DNA from 3 places in the Modestobacter sp. VKM Ac-2979 genome. Region 1 is predicted to be linked to each of the others. Evidence: riboswitches for the same ligand, from Rfam matches in the RefSeq annotation. Region 1 holds a riboswitch; each other region holds the start of a gene.
What was found. A riboswitch is a leader RNA that binds a small molecule or an ion and turns the genes downstream of it on or off. The one in region 1 is predicted to bind cyclic di-AMP.

Region 1 (4,966 bases):
GGACGCCCACCCGCTGACCACCCAGCTGCTGCGCGAGGCCGGCGGCAGCACCGGCACCGTGCTCTCGACCATCCTCAACTTCTTCAACCCGGAGCGGCTGGTGATCGGCGGGCACCTGAGCAGCGCCGAGGCCTTCGTCGCCGGGGTGCGCTCGGCGATCTACGCCCAGTGCCCGCCGATGATCACCGACGGCCTGGAGATCGCGGTCAGCCGCGTCGGCCAGCACGCCGCCGTGCTCGGCGCCGCCCGGGAGGCCCTGGACCTGGCCTTCTCCCCGGAACAACTGGCCGCGCGCGCCGCCGCCCGCTGAGGTCCGCTCGGTCCACCCGGTGCTGCCTGCGTGAACACCTCGTGACCGCTGTCGACTTGTCGGCATCCCTCGTTACGTTGGCTCAGCAACCGCACAGCCGGCCCAGCAGGGGCGGCTGACGAGCTTGGGGGAGATCGCGTGCGCAGACGGACGACGGTGACGGTCGCGGCAGCGGTGCTGGCGATGAGCGTCGGGGCGGTGACCCCCGCGGCGGCCAGCCCGGGCGGTCACGACAACGGCCATGGGAACGGCCACGGTCACGGGAACGGCCATGGGAACGGTCACGGCAAGGGGCACGGCGGCGGGCACGGCAAGGGGCAGAGTCTCGAACTCACCATGCTGGCCACCACCGACGTCCACGGCCGCGCGCAGGACTGGGACTACTTCCGCGACGCGCCGTACACCGACAGCGCCGGTGACGCGACGGGCCTGGCCCGGATCTCCTCGGTGGTCGACTCGGTACGCGCCGAGAAGGGCGCGGACAGCGTCTTCGTCGTCGACAACGGCGACTTCCTGCAGGGCACGCCGCTCACCTACCTCGCCGCCCAGCAGCCGCCGGAGGCCGAGCACCCGATCGCGGCGGCCTACGACGTCATCGGCTACGACGCCCAGGTCGTCGGCAACCACGAGTTCAACTACGGCCTGGACACCCTCGCCGGCTACGTCGACGACGTCGACCACCCGGTGCTCGGCGCCAACGTCATCGACGTGGAGACCGGCGAGCCGTACCTGCCGCCGTACACGCTGGAACGGATGAAGGTGCGCGGCGCCAAGCCGGTCACCGTCGGCATCATCGGCCTCACCACACCGGGCTCGGCGATCTGGGACCGCAACAACGTCGAGGGCCAGCTCGAGTTCCGCGACATGGTGGAGACGGCGGAGGAGTGGGTGCCGGTCGTCGCCGAGCAGGCCGACGTCGTCGTCGTCCTGGCGCACGCCGGAGTCGGCGGGACGTCGTCCTACGACGACCCGGCCGTCGGCACGGAGAACCCCTCCGACGTCATCGCCCGCACGGTGCCCGGCATCGACGCGATGGTCGTCGGCCACACGCACCGCGACGCCCCGTCCCAGGTCGTGGTCAACGAGGTCACCGGCGAGGAGGTGCTGCTCACCCAGCCCTACCGCTGGGGCGCCACGGTCAGCCAGGTCGACTTCGAGCTGACCAAGACCCGTGGTCAGTGGGACGTCACCGAGGCCACGGCCACCGCACTGCGCACCAGGGACTACCCGGAGGACCCCGACGTCCTCGCCGTCACCGACGAGGCGCACCAGGCGACCGTCGACTACGTCAACCAGGTCGTGGCCACCTCCACCGAGGAGCTGACCACGCTCACCAGCCGGTACGAGGACACCCCGATCCTCGACTTCATCCAGCAGGTGCAGACCGAGACCGTCGACGCTGCGCTCGGGGGCACCGAGTGGGCCGACCTGCCGGTGCTGTCGATCGCCGCGCCGTTCAGCCGGGAGGCGGTCTTCCCGGAGGGCGAGGTCACCATCCGGGACATCGCCGGGCTCTACGTCTTCGACAACACCCTGGAGGCGGTGGAGATGACCGGCGCCCAGGTGCGCGACTACCTGGAGGAGTCGGCGAGCTACTTCACCCAGGTGCCGGCCACTGGGCCGGTCGACCCGGAGACGATCACCAACGCCGACGGCACGCCGGACTACAACTACGACGTGCTCTCCGGCGTCGAGTACGACCTGGACGTCTCCCGGCCGGTCGGCGAGCGGGTCACCCGGCTGGAGATCGACGGTGAGCCGGTGGCCGACGACGCCCGCTTCGTCGTCGCGGTGAACAACTACCGGCGCTCCGGCGGTGGCGGTTTCCCGCACATCTCCACGGCCCCGGTGGTCTACAACGAGCAGCTGGAGATCCGTCAGCTGCTCATCGAGTGGGCCCAGGAGCGCGGCGTGATCGACCCGGCCGACTTCTACGTGGAGAACTGGCAGCTCGTCCGCGACGGCGAGCCGCTGCTCGGCTGACCCTCGGAGGGGCCGGGGTCGCGACATCGGCCCCTCCGGCACGGCGAACGCCCCGCTCCCCGGTATGGGGAGCGGGGCGTTCGTCGTGCGACTGCCCTCGGGCGAGCGGGTCAGACCAGCCGGCGCGCGGAGTTGTAGCCCCACATGGTGTCGACGTTGATGGTGCGGACGACGTCCCCGGCGGTGGGGGCGTGCACCATCAGGCCGTTGCCGATGTAGATGCCGACGTGGCCCACCGGGTCGTAGAAGAAGACCAGGTCACCGGGCTGCAGGTCGGCGCGGGCCACGGGCACGCCCATCGTCGACTGCATGCGGGAGGAGTGCGGCAGCGTGATGCCGGCGGCCGCGAAGGAGAACTGCGTCAGCCCGGAGCAGTCGTAGACGTTCGGGCCGGCCCCGGCCCAGACGTAGGGCTTGCCCTGCTGGGCGAGCGCCGTGTCGACGATGATCTGGGCAGCTGCGTTGGGAGCCGCGACCGGGGCCACCGGTGCCGCGACGGGTGCTGGGGCGGCCGCGCCACCGCCGCCGACCGAGGCCTGGGCGGCCATCGGCGTGAGGGCGACGCCCGCGCTGGCGAACAGCGCGATCAGTGCCCGGCGACCGGAACGGGAGGGACGACGGGCAGGGGACGTGCGAGTGGTCGTCATGGACGACGGGTTCTCCTTGTTCTCCTCAACCGCCTACCGAGTTAGCTGACGGGTTCGGGCGGGGAACTCGCCCGGCGCTCCGGCACTCGCGTGCCGTTGCGCTTCACCCCAAGACTGCGGTGGGTCCCCGGTCCGGGCGTCCGCGGCGACGATGCGGCGGTTGCCCGGTTCGGCGGTGCTCGCCGGTGTCACCGTGTGTGGTGACTCAGGGCCGGCAGGCGCGGATGACGGTAGGGCTGTCATGGATTTGTCACAAAGTGCCGCGCGTTGCGGTTCCGACACCCCGTGGGGCTGCAACACGCCCGGCCGGCGGAGACGACTCGCCGAGCTGACGTCGAGCAACGCCGGAGCGGGTCGTCGGCGAGGTCGGCTCTCGCCGGCTGTTTCCGCCGGGAATCTGATTTCTGGTCGGACGGCGGGTGTGCACGTTTCGTGTTCGACGCGACACGGCCCGCTGCCTGAAGTGCCGCGTGATCGGCTCTCCCGTCGACCAAGTCCCAGCACGGCGCTGGTCGCTGGCCACGTGCGCCGCACGTGCGGCCGGGCCGATCGTCGACGGGCCACGATCGACCGCGTCAAGGGGCTGTCGGGATCTGTGGACAAGCCTCTGACCTGCGGATTCGCCTTGCCCGTAGCTGGTGACGGCGGTAGTATTCGTACACATGTTCGAATACGTCGGGAGGTGTCCGTGAGCGAGTTGATGTCGGCTCTGGACGCCTTGGCGGCCGACGATCTCCATTCGTTCACGGACGGTCAGGTGCTGGAGCGGACGGCGTTCCTGGTGCAGCTGGTCAACCGCGCGTCGGCTGAGTTGACCCGCACCGTTCGGCGCGCGGACACCACCCAGGCCGCCGAGCACGACGGGTTGAAGTCGATGCGGTCGTGGTTGATCGGGCACACCCGGTTGTCCGCGAGTGACGCGTCGCGGATCCTGCGGTCGGGTCGGGCGTTGGAGCACTTCCCGGCGCTGGCGGCGGGGTTCGCTGAGGGTGCGGTGACGGCGGCGCAGATGGACGTGGTCGCCGCTGCGGTGGGGGAGCGGGAGCGGGCTCGAGCCGCCGAGCAGGGCATCGACCTGGCTCCCTTCGATCGGGTGTGGGCGCAGGTGGCGGCCGTATCGCCGCACCAGTCGCTGGTGGCTGCGGTGCAGGCGTTCGAGGACGCGCTGGACCCGGACGGCCCGGAGCCTGATCCGACGGAGGGCCGCCGGTTGACGATCGCGAAGCACTCCGATGGCAGCGTCACCGGTCGGTTCGACCTGGATGCCGTGGGTGGGGAGAAGGTGCAGGCGGCGATCGAGTCGATCGTGCAGGCCGACCGCCCCAGGGGTGATGAGCGGACCCGTGCGCAGCAGAACGCCGACGCGCTCGTGCAGCTGTGTGACAACCAGTTGGCCTCCGGTGATCTGCCGATCCTGCGCACCGTCAAGCCGCATGTGGTGGTCGGCGTCGATCTCGATGACCTCGTCGATCCGGCCACCGGCGCGGGTGCGGCGGAGCTGGGCTTCGGGGCGACGATCTCGGCAGCGCGGGCCCGCTACCTGGCCTGTGACGGCAGCATCTCCCGCATCGTCATGGGCCCCGACGGGGTCCCGCTGGACCTGGGCCGGGACCACCGGGTGGTCACCCCTGGCCTGCGCAAGGCGGTGGAGCGGCGCGACAAGTCCTGCGTGTTCGCCGGCTGCGGCGCCCCGTCCTGGTGGTGCGACGTCCACCACCTGATCCACTGGCTGCACGGCGGCGAGACCTCGCTGCAGAACTCAGCGTTGTTGTGCGAACGCCATCACAACAAGGTGCATCACGGGTTCCGGGTCGAACGACGACCGGACGGACGATGGCGCACCTACCGCCCCGACGACACCGAGATCCTCATCGGTCCGCTGCTGTAGCGCGGCAGGGATCGCGGGCCCCGCCGTCAGCAGGACGGCGGTTCCGCAGGCTGCGCAGGTCCGGGCCGATGTCCCGCCGACATCGGAGGCGGCCGGAGCAGCTCCTCAGCCCTCGTCGGTTCCCGGCCTGATCACCCT
Region 2 (4,966 bases), on a different contig from region 1:
GCGCTGCACGCCGAAGCCGCCGCCGGCCCATCGAGGGCAAGGTCGTCGTCGAGCCGGCCTGAGCCCGCGACAGGAGCCCGCCGCGCCGCTGCCGTGCTCCTGTGCTTCCCGGGCCGTCGCGCTGGGGGCTGGGTGTGGTCGACTGGAGTTGCTGCCTCGCGTGCCGATGTGGCTGGTGTCCCCTGCGGGACGTACACCGATGAGGGGATGTGGACATGGAGCACCTGCGCCGACTGCAGATCGAGCGGCCCGTGGTCTTCTGGGTCGTCATGCTGGCGGGCTTCTTCGTGGCCTTCCAGCTGCTGTTGTTCGTGGCGGCGCTGCTGCTGGGTCCGTTCGGGCTGCCGGCCTGGGCGCCCATCGCGGTGGTGCTGGCCGGTCTGGTCTTCGTCGCGCGACGGCAGCAGCGCTGACCCGACCGCCGGGCCGGGACGACGTGCCCGGCCGGGCGGCTGCGGTCAGAAGGAGACCGGGAGCTCCTCGACGCCGTGGACGAAGGACAGCCCGCGCCAGGGGACCTGCTCCTCGGGAACGGCGAGCGCGAGGTCCGGGAAGCGGCGGAACAGCGCCGGGAGCGCGATGCGGAGTTCCAGGCGCGCGAGTTCGGCGCCGACGCAGCGGTGCACCCCGTGGCCGAACGCCAGGTGACCGCCGGCGGGGGACCGGGTCGGCTGGAACTGGTCGGGCTGCGGGCCGGCCCAGGCCGGGTCGCGGTCGGCCCCGCTGAGCGAGACGGCGACGAGGTCGCCCTGCTGGATCGGGCAGCCGGCCAGCTCCAGGTCCTGCTTGGCGAACCGCGGGAAGGCCACCTGGACCACCGACAGGTAGCGCAGCAGCTCCTCCACCAGGCCGTCGATCTCGGCCGGTGAGCCCCCTCGGACGATGGCGGCATGGGCGGGGTCGCGCAGCAGCACCATGGTGCCCAGGGAGATGGAGCTGGCGGTGGTCTCGTACCCGCCGGTGACGATCCCGTCGACGAGGCCCGCGAGGTCGTCGTCGGAGATGCCGTCGCCCTCGGCCAGGAGGATCCGCCCGATCAAGCCGTCCCCGGGCGCCGTCCGCTGCCGCGCCACCACGTCGAGGAGGATCCGCTTCTGCTCCGACACCGCACCGAGCGCCGCGGCCACACCCCCCGTGGCGTCGAAGCGCTGGGTGCCCAGCCGGACGAAGGCCTCGTGGTCGGCGTCGTCCAGCCCCAGCAGCCCGCAGATCACGTCCATCGGGACCCGCCAGGAGACGTGCTCGGCCAGGTCTGCCGGCGATCCGGCGGCGGCGAGCTCGTCCAGCCGGCGGGTGACGATCGCCTCGACCGTGGGCTCCAGCCGGTCCAGCCGGCGCCGGGTGAACTCCGGGGCCACGAGCTTGCGCAGCCGGGTGTGCAGCGGCGGGTCGGTGAAACCGAGGCCGCCGACGTCTGCTGTCGACCCCGGTCCGGCGTCGCCGAACAGGTGCCGGATGTCGTTGCTGTAGGAGTCGCGGTCGGCGAGGACGGCGCGGGCCTGCTCGTAACCGGTGACCAGGTGCGCCGCGAGACCCATGGGCAGGTCGAGCCGCTCCACCGGACAGCGGGCGCGCAGCTCGGCGAGCTCCGGCACCGGGTCCACCCCGCGCCGCAGCAGGGGCAGTCGAGCGCTCTCCGGGAAGAAGGTCAGCTCGGTGAGGTCGATGCCCTTCTTGCGGATCCGTCGCTCCACGATGCGGCCGAGCCACGCCTGGGCCACGGCCCGCGCGCTGCGCTGGCGCCGCGGCCACCCGCCCGACCTCCGCGTCACCGGTCGGGCGGCCAGGGCGGCGGTCCGCCGCACGCGGCGACGCCTGGACCCGGGTGGTGTTGAGAAGTCGGTCGTGGACATGATCCCTCGTCGTCATCCGGGCACCGGCGCGACGTCGAGCCACGCCGAGCCCACCGGGGGAGCGACACCCGACCGGCGCCGGGTGCTGATCGTGCGACGTCCGCCGTGCGACGACGTCGTGGGACCTCGATCGGATCACGGGCCTCGCGCGGTCGCCGTCGACTGTGCCCGCACCGTGGCGGACCATCCGTGGCGGTGGGCTCTGCCCCGACCATCCCACGCGGACGGTCGGACACCGTCGGCGGCCCTCGGCGGCGGAGACGCACAGTGCCCCCCTGCCCGCGGTACGGGCAGGGGGGCACGGTGTCCGCCCTGGTGGAGCGGGGCCGGGCGGGTCAGCCCGCCTGGTAGTTCACGTGCGGGTGGTCCATGTGGTTGGCCGTGGCGCTGCCGCGATCGGCCATGGGGCTCCACGAGCCGGTCGGCGACATGAGGATGCGCTGCTGCCAGATGATGTAGTCCACGCCGAGGGCGTCCCAGTTGGCGATGTGGTACTCGACGATCGCGTTCCCGAGCGCGGTGTCGGACATGACCATGTAGTCCAGGGCCAGCCCGGAGGGGTGGCCGTTCGGGTCGGTCGCGCTGCCGCGCGTCCCACCGATGGTGATGCCGGCGGCGCCGGGGACGTCGCGCACGACGGCGTCCGCGGCGGCCGCGGCCCGCGGCTGCACGGGCCCGGCGGTGTTGGTGATGTGGGCGGCGGCCGTGGACTGCGAGGCGACGGCCACCACCGGAGCCGGAGCCGCGACCGGAGCCGGTGCCGGGGCGGGAGCCGGTGCCGGGGCGGGAGCCGGTGCCGGGGCGGGAGCCGGTGCCGGGGCGGGAGCCGGTGCGGGAGCCGGTGCGGGGGCAGGAGCCGGGGCCGGCTCGGGTGCCGGAGCAGCAGCAGGTGCCGGTGCTGCGTCCTCGGCGCCGAGGAGGAACCGCACCTGCCCCGGGGTGAGCGCCGCGCGGTCCTCGCCGAAGGCGCCGATGTTGCGCTGGTAGAGCTCCCGCCAGGACTGCCCGTGGGCCCCCGCGAGCGCGGCGAACGGGTCGCCCTGCTCGGCGGTGTGCCGGTCCTCCTGGGTCGCGGTGACCGAGGGCGCCGGGCTGGTGGTGTGGGCCTGCGCCGGGGAGCTGAGGACGCCCAGCGTGACGACGGAGACGCCGGCCACGACGGGGAGGCCGACGAGGACGTCCCGCGTGCGGACGAAGCGAGACGAGCTGTTCTTGGGCATGGTGATCTCCGATCACCGCCTGAGGGGTTAGCTGTCGGGTTCGGGCGATCGGTGCCCGGCCGGCGATGCCGGCTTCACCCCGAGGCGCGCCATCCGATGGATCGGCGCGCCGTGTGCGGTGGGTTCCCCACCCCTGCCCTGAAGGTCCTGGATGGCGGCCGGCAGGCAGGGTTGGGCGGACCGGCGCCACGCCCACGAAGTCGGCGTGACCGGAACGTTATGTACCCGCGATGGGGCTGTCTTCGTGACGGTCGTCACGCCATCGGCGTGCCGTCGGCGGCACGCCGTCCGGTGGCGGGACGCGCCGGCCGACTCGCCGCCGTAGTGCCGGACAGCGGGCCCGGGGCGCCGTCCGCGCGAGAGTGGGGAAGGCCACGACCCGCGCGTGGTCGGCAGCCGTGACTTCCCGTCAGCGCTCCGTAGCCTGGCCCGAGTGAACCCCACGACCCGGGACCGCAGCCGGCGGTTCCCCCGCCTGCCGGACCGGGCGCGCAAGGCGATCTCCGGGTCCGGGCCGCCGACGGCACCGCTGGCGCTGCGCGCCCAGCCCAGCCGGGTCGACGCGGACACCGCGCGCTCGGCGCTCGGCCTCGCCCTGCGCATCGGGGAGTCGATGCTGGCGGTCGGGGCCTCCGCGGCCGACGTGACCGCCACCGTGCTGCGCGTGGCCGCGGGCTACGGGCTGACCGACTGCCAGGTCGACATCACGTTCACCTCGCTGACGATCAGCTACGACCCGGACGACGTCCCACCGCTCATGCTGATGCGGATCGTGCGCCCGCGGGGGCTGGACTACACCCGGCTCCAGGGCATCACCGACCTGGCGGCGGAGATCAAGACAGCCGGCCTGGGCCTGGAGGAGGCGCACCGTCAGCTGGACGACGTGCTGTCGGCGCCGCACCCCTACCGCCGCTCGATCCACGCGCTCGGCTGGTCGGGTGTGGCCGGTTGCGTCGCCTTCCTGCTCGGCGGGGACTGGCTGGTGGCGCTGGTCGCGGCGCTCACCACGGCCGCCATCGAGCAGACGATGCGAGCCCTCGACCGGCGTGGGCTGCCGATGTTCTTCCAGCAGGCACTCGGCGCCGCGGTGGCCACCGGAGCGGCCGTCCTCCTCATCGTCTCCGAGGTCGAGGTCCGCACCTCGCTGGTGGTCGCCGCAGGGATCGTGGTGCTCCTGGCCGGCCTCTCCTTCGTGGGTGCGGCCGAGGACGCGATCAACGGCTTCCCGGTCACCGCCGCGGCGCGCGCCTTCGAGGTGCTCACCTTGACGACCGGCATCGTCGTCGGCATCGCCGCCGTGCTGGACCTGGCGCAGCGGGCGGGTGTCCCGCTGCGCGTGACCGACCCGTCGATGTACACCGTGCCGTTCGCCGTGGCGCTGGCCGCAGCCGCCGGGATGGCGGGGTCCTGGGCCCTCGCGTCCCATGCCCGCCCGCACGCCGTCGGGGTCGCCACGGTGGCCGGCGCGCTGGCCTGGACGACGTCGTCGGCGACCGCGGCGTTCGGGGCCGGCCCCGCGGTGGCGAGCGGGACGGCGGCTGTGGTCGTCGGCTTCTGCGGTGCGGCGCTGACCGATCGGCTCCGGTTCCCGCCCCTGCTCGTCGCGGTCTGCGGCATCGTGCCGCTGCTGCCCGGGCTCACGATCTACCGCGGCCTCTTCGCGATCGTCGTGGAGGCGGACGTGCCGGGCGGGGTGGACGAGCTCGTGGGGGCCGCGGCCATCGGCCTGGCCCTCGCCGCCGGCATCGTGCTGGGCAGGTACCTCGGCCAGCCGCTGGGCAGCAGCCGCGACCGGTTCGACCGGCGGGTGCGGCGCCGCGCGACCAGCTCCGACTGAGATCGGCCTGCTGACCGAGGGGTCCAGGCCGGGCAGCTCGGGCGGGTGCGCGAAAC
Region 3 (4,966 bases), on a different contig from region 1:
AGGCCGAGCTGGTGGCCCGGTGGATGCAGGTGGGGTTCGTGCACGGGGTGATGAACACCGACAACGTGACCATCTCCGGCGAGACGATCGACTACGGGCCGTGCGCCTTCCTCGAGGCGCACGACCCGGCCACGGTGTACAGCTCGATCGACCACGGCGGGCGCTACGCCTACGGCAACCAGCCGATCGTGGCCGAGTGGGACCTCGCCCGGCTCGCCGAGGCGCTGCTGCCGCTGTTCGCCGAGGAGCAGGAGCGGGCGATCGAGCTCGCGGTGGCGGCACTGGGCGAGTTCCGGCCGCAGTACGACGCGGCCTGGTCGGCCGGCATGCACGCCAAGCTGGGCCTGCCGGAGGGGCTGGACGACGAAGTGGCCGCGCCGCTGGTCGAGGAGTTCCTGACCCTGCTGCAGGCCGGCCACGTCGACCACACGTCCGGGTTCCGGCTGCTCGGCGCTGCCGCCCGCGGCGACGTCGACCCGGTCCGCAACCTCTTCCTCGACCTGGCCTCGTTCGACGCGTGGTCGGAGCGCTGGCGCGCACTGGCTCCGGATGCCGACGCCATGGACCGGGTGAACCCGCTCTACATCCCGCGCAACCACCTCGTCGAGGAGGCGCTCACCGCAGCGACCGCAGGCGACCTCGCCCCGCTCGGTCCCCTGCTCGACGCCGTGACCCACCCGTACGCCGAGCGGCCGGGCCTGGAGCGGTACGCCACCCCCGCCCCCGCCGACTTCGGCGCCACCTACCAGACCTTCTGCGGCACCTGACCCGCGACGACAGAAATGGCCATTTCTGTCGGTCAGGGGTCGGTCGTCAGGCGGGCCAGTTCGACGACGGCGGCGACCAGCTGGTCGCCGTCCAACAGGACGGCGTCGTTGTGGTCGGCGCCGGGCACCTCGACCATGCGGTGCAGCTGCCCGGCGGCAGCGGCCACCGCCCTGCTCTGCTCCGGCGGCACGATCGAGTCGGCGGTGCCGAGGACGACGGTGGTGGGCACCTCGACCCGGGCGACCTGCTCGGCCACCGGGTACTGGTCGCGCAGCAGCAACCGGACCGGCAGGAACGGGTAGTGCTCGCTGCCGACGGCGGCCAGGTCGACGAACGGGGAGCGCAGCACGAGCCCGGCCGGCGGGTGGTCGACGGCCAGCTCGGTGACGACGGCGGCGCCCAGGCTCTCCCCGTAGTACAGGAGCCGCTCTGCGGGGACCCCGCCGTCGGCCAGCAGCCAGTCGCGCGCCGCGCGGACGTCGAGCGCCAACCCGGCCTCGGTCGGGCTGCCCGGGTTGCCGCCGTACCCGCGGTAGTCGAACAGCAGCACCGCCAGCCCCGCTGACGACAGCGCCCGGGCCAGCGGCGCCCGGACCCCGCGGTGGCCGCCGTTGCCGTTGGCCACCAGCACGGCCGGTGCGTCGGCCGTCGGGCCGGGCACGAACCACGCGCCGAGGGTCAGCCCGTCGGCGGTGGTCAGCTCGACGTCCCGGCCACCGGGGACGGCCTCGGCAGCGGGCGGCACCGGACCGGCGTCGGGCAGGTACACCAAGCGGCGCTGAACCGTCCAGAGCAGGCCGACCACCACGACCAGCACGATGGCACCGATCAGCGCGGCCCGGAGCACCGACCGCAGCACCACCCCATGGTGGCGCGCTGGGGGCCGGCCGGGCCAGCGCCGTCTAGCGGTAGTTGACGTGCGGGTGGTCGAAGTGGTTCGCCGTCACGCTGCCCCGGTCCTCCATCTGCTTCCAGGAGCCACCGGGCGAGGAGAGCATCCGCTGCTCCCAGATGATGTAGTCGACGCCGAGCTCAGCCCAGTTGGCCACGTGGTAGGCGACGATCGCATCCCCGAGGGCGGCGTTGGACATGACCATGTAGTCCACCGCCAGCCCCGACGGGTGACCGTGCGGGTCGGCAGCGCTGGGCCGGGTGCCGCCCAGGGTGATCGAGCCGGCGCCGGGCACGTTGCTGACCACGGCGTTCGCGGCCGCCTGCGCCTGCGGCTTGATCGGTCCGGCGGAATTGTTGATCTTGGCGATCGCGGACACCGCGGTGCCGGGGCTCGCGGCCGCCGCGGCGGAGGGCTTGGCCGCGGCGGCGGCCCGTGCCGGAGCGGCGGCGGCTGCCTGCGCCTCGGCCTCGGCCGCAGCAGCGGCCTCGGCGGCGACCCGAGCGGCCTCGGCCTCCGCGGCGGCCGCGGCCTCGGCGGCGAGGCGTGCTGCCTCCGCCTCCGCTGCCTGCTGGTCGAGCACGGCCTGGTCGGCCGCGGCCTGGGCCTGCTGGGCGGCGGTCTGCTCGGCCTCCCGGGTGGCCCGGCTGGCTGCCAGCTCCTCGAGCGGCCGGAGGTCCTCGGTCCCGTCGACGGCGCCGGATTCGGCGGCCAGCCCCAGCTGCTCGGCGACGCTCACCGGCTGGGACGCCACGGGGTCGGCCTGGGCCGCTGGGCCGACGCCGACGACGACGTTGACCAGGACGGCTCCGGCCGCCGCGATGCCCAGGTACAGCCCGGGGCGGCGGATGCCGGCCGGCGGGCGGCGTCGGCCGGTGGCGGCAGAGGTGGTGGTGCGGGCGCGCATGGGCAGGAGTGCTCCGTACAGGTGTCTTCCGTGTGCCGCCTACCAGGTCAGCTGACGGGTTCGGGCGGGAAGCAGCCCTACCCGGCCCGGACGGTCGTCCGGGCGCGGGATTCACCCCAGTGGTGCGGTGGGTCCCCGGCTCGCCCCGGAGGGCGACTCGGCGGCGTCCGGCCGGGCTCCCCGGGTGGGGACGTGGCGACCGACTGGACCCGGCCAACCTAACGGCGTTATGTAGTCGTGACAATCGGTTGCGGGCATTTCATCGGGTGACGGTGGTCGCGTCACTCTCCGGACACACGCGTCCCATCCGTCACCACCGGCGGTGTCCGGTCAGCGCGCCGACAGCTCGACGACGGACCGGCTCCCACCCCCGGCGGCGGTGGCCGCCCAGGCCTCCTCGACCCGCGCCAGCGGGAGGACGGCGTGCTCCACCCGGAGCTGCCCGGCCGCGGCGTGCCGCAGCACCGCGGTCAGCGCGGCCGCCCGCTGCTCGCCGGTGAGCGCGTTGTTGGTGTAGCCGAGCACGTCGATGCTCCGACTGCGCAGCACGGCGGAGGAGAACTCGGCGGCGTCCCCGGCCGCGCCACCCAGGTTGACCAGCCGCCCGCCGGGCGCCAGCACCGAGCACGCGGCCGCCGCCACGGCGCCGAACACCGGGTCGACGACGAGGTCGACGTCCGAGCCGACCGTCTGCCGGATCCGCGCCGCCAGGTCGCCGCCGTCCCCGGTGAGGACGACGTCCTCGGCGCCGGCCCGGCGGGCACGGTCGGCCGCGGACGGCGACCGGCAGACCCCGACCACCCGCCCGGCCCCCAGCGCGCGGGCGGCGCCCAGCGCGGCTTGGCCGACCGCGCCCCCGGCGCCGAGCACCAGCACCCGCTCCCCGGGCTGCAACCGGCCGCGCCAGGTCAGGGCCATCCAGCCGGCGACCGCCGACAGGCCCAGCGCCGCCACGACCGGGTCGGGCAGGTCCCCGGCGAGCGGGACGACGTCGGCGTCCGGCACCGCGCAGAGCTCACCCAGGCTGCCGTCGCCCGGGCTCATCCCCGCCGAGGTGGCGAACCAGACCCGGGTGCCGGGCGCCAGCACCGCCGACGACACCACGACCCCCACCCCCTGCACGCCGGGCACGTAGGGCACGGCCGGGCGGCCGAAGTACGACGTCCCGGAGGCGCAGAGCAGGTCCAGCGGCACGACCGGGGCGGCGGTCACCCGGACCAGGGTCCGGCCCTCGCCGGGCACCGGGTCCGGGTGGTCCGCCAGGGCGGGCGGCTCGCCCGGCGAGGTCAGGATGGCGGCGCGCACCGGCTCAGGTCGCGATGTCGGGGTAGGGCATGGAGACGTGCTCCATCGCCTTCCCGTAGGCGCGCTGGTACTCCATCGGCCCGTGGTCGCGTTCGAACAGCGCGATGAAGAGGGTGAGCGTCAGGAACGGGTGCGCGCCCATCTGGAACAGCGCGACGTGGTCGTGCGCGGCCAGCGCCCGCCGCTCCTCGTCGGTGAAGGCCAGCCAGGTCGTCTTCTCCGCGGGGATGCAGTTGAGGACGGTGTTGGCCATCTCGGCCTCCCACCAGGTGACCGTGCCGGCCGGGTCCTCCCGGTAGCGCTCGGTCAGCTCGGGGTCGCGGTCGACGGTGAACAGGAACTTGTCCAGCAGGTACTTGCTCATGCCGACACCCCCGCGCTCGGGACCCCGTTGGGGTACCAGGTGAAGTACGCCTCCATGGTGTGGAACAGGTCCAGGGTGTCGACGTGGTCGGCCTTCGCGCCCTCGCCGGCTACGCCCATCATCAGCATGAAGTCCATGAACCCGTGGGTGGCGTTGCCCGGGTGGTGCAGGGACTCCAGGGAGACCTCGGCCAGGCACCCCTCGATGTCCCCGCTGGCGATCCACTCGACGGCCTTGCGGTCGAACTCCGGGTCCGGCCCGTGCTCGCCGAACTGCCGCGGCCCGCCCAGCTCCAGGGACAGGTGCCCGGTGCCGATCACCGCCACCCGCTTGTCGCTCTCCCAGGACTCGACCATCTCCCGGATCGCCCGGCCCAGCTGGACGAAGCGCTTCGGCTGCGGCAGCGGCGGGGCGAAGATGTTGGTGTAGACCGGCACGATCGGCAGGTCGGCCTGCGGGCGCAGTGTGATGATCGGGCAGGTGATGCTGTGGTCGATCCGCAGCTCGTTGCTGAAGGCCAGGTCGAAGTCCCGGTCCAGCCCGTCCCGCAGCAGGTGCGCCGCCAGGTCCTCCTCGCCGCGCAGCGTCATCTTCGGCAGCCCGAACTCGCGCTCCTCGTTGTGGAAGTTGGCGTCGAAGAACGGCGCCTTGCCCACCAGGAACTGCGGCATGTTGTCCAGCCAGAGCTGGTGGAAGTGGTCGCTGCCGACCATCACCAGGACGTCGGGCT

Region 2: it holds a riboswitch for cyclic di-AMP, as region 1 does, so the genes downstream of both, O2W15_RS10715 (hypothetical protein) here and O2W15_RS20755 (C40 family peptidase) in region 1, are expected to answer to the same signal.
Region 3: it holds a riboswitch for cyclic di-AMP, as region 1 does, so the genes downstream of both, O2W15_RS09445 (hypothetical protein) here and O2W15_RS20755 (C40 family peptidase) in region 1, are expected to answer to the same signal.

What each region holds. Positions count from the first base shown of each region.
Region 1 covers NZ_JAPVBO010000007.1:253,455-258,420, forward strand. The annotation lists gene O2W15_RS20745 (ROK family transcriptional regulator) at 1-310, shown strand, start outside; gene O2W15_RS20750 (bifunctional metallophosphatase/5'-nucleotidase) at 449-2,293, shown strand; gene O2W15_RS20755 (C40 family peptidase) at 2,404-2,940, opposite strand; cyclic di-AMP (ydaO/yuaA leader) riboswitch at 2,957-3,109, opposite strand; gene O2W15_RS20760 (HNH endonuclease signature motif containing protein) at 3,182-4,828, shown strand; gene O2W15_RS20765 (DUF4011 domain-containing protein) at 4,960-4,966, opposite strand, start outside.
Region 2 covers NZ_JAPVBO010000003.1:392,412-397,377, reverse strand. The annotation lists gene O2W15_RS10725 (hypothetical protein) at 216-413, shown strand; gene O2W15_RS10720 (cytochrome P450) at 459-1,721, opposite strand; gene O2W15_RS10715 (hypothetical protein) at 2,189-3,073, opposite strand; cyclic di-AMP (ydaO/yuaA leader) riboswitch at 3,075-3,190, opposite strand; gene O2W15_RS10710 (threonine/serine ThrE exporter family protein) at 3,507-4,910, shown strand.
Region 3 covers NZ_JAPVBO010000003.1:117,972-122,937, reverse strand. The annotation lists gene O2W15_RS09455 (protein adenylyltransferase SelO) at 1-767, shown strand, start outside; gene O2W15_RS09450 (alpha/beta hydrolase) at 800-1,627, opposite strand; gene O2W15_RS09445 (hypothetical protein) at 1,671-2,567, opposite strand; cyclic di-AMP (ydaO/yuaA leader) riboswitch at 2,589-2,740, opposite strand; gene O2W15_RS09440 (quinone oxidoreductase family protein) at 2,898-3,872, opposite strand; gene O2W15_RS09435 (hypothetical protein) at 3,877-4,236, opposite strand; gene O2W15_RS09430 (extradiol ring-cleavage dioxygenase) at 4,233-4,966, opposite strand, start outside.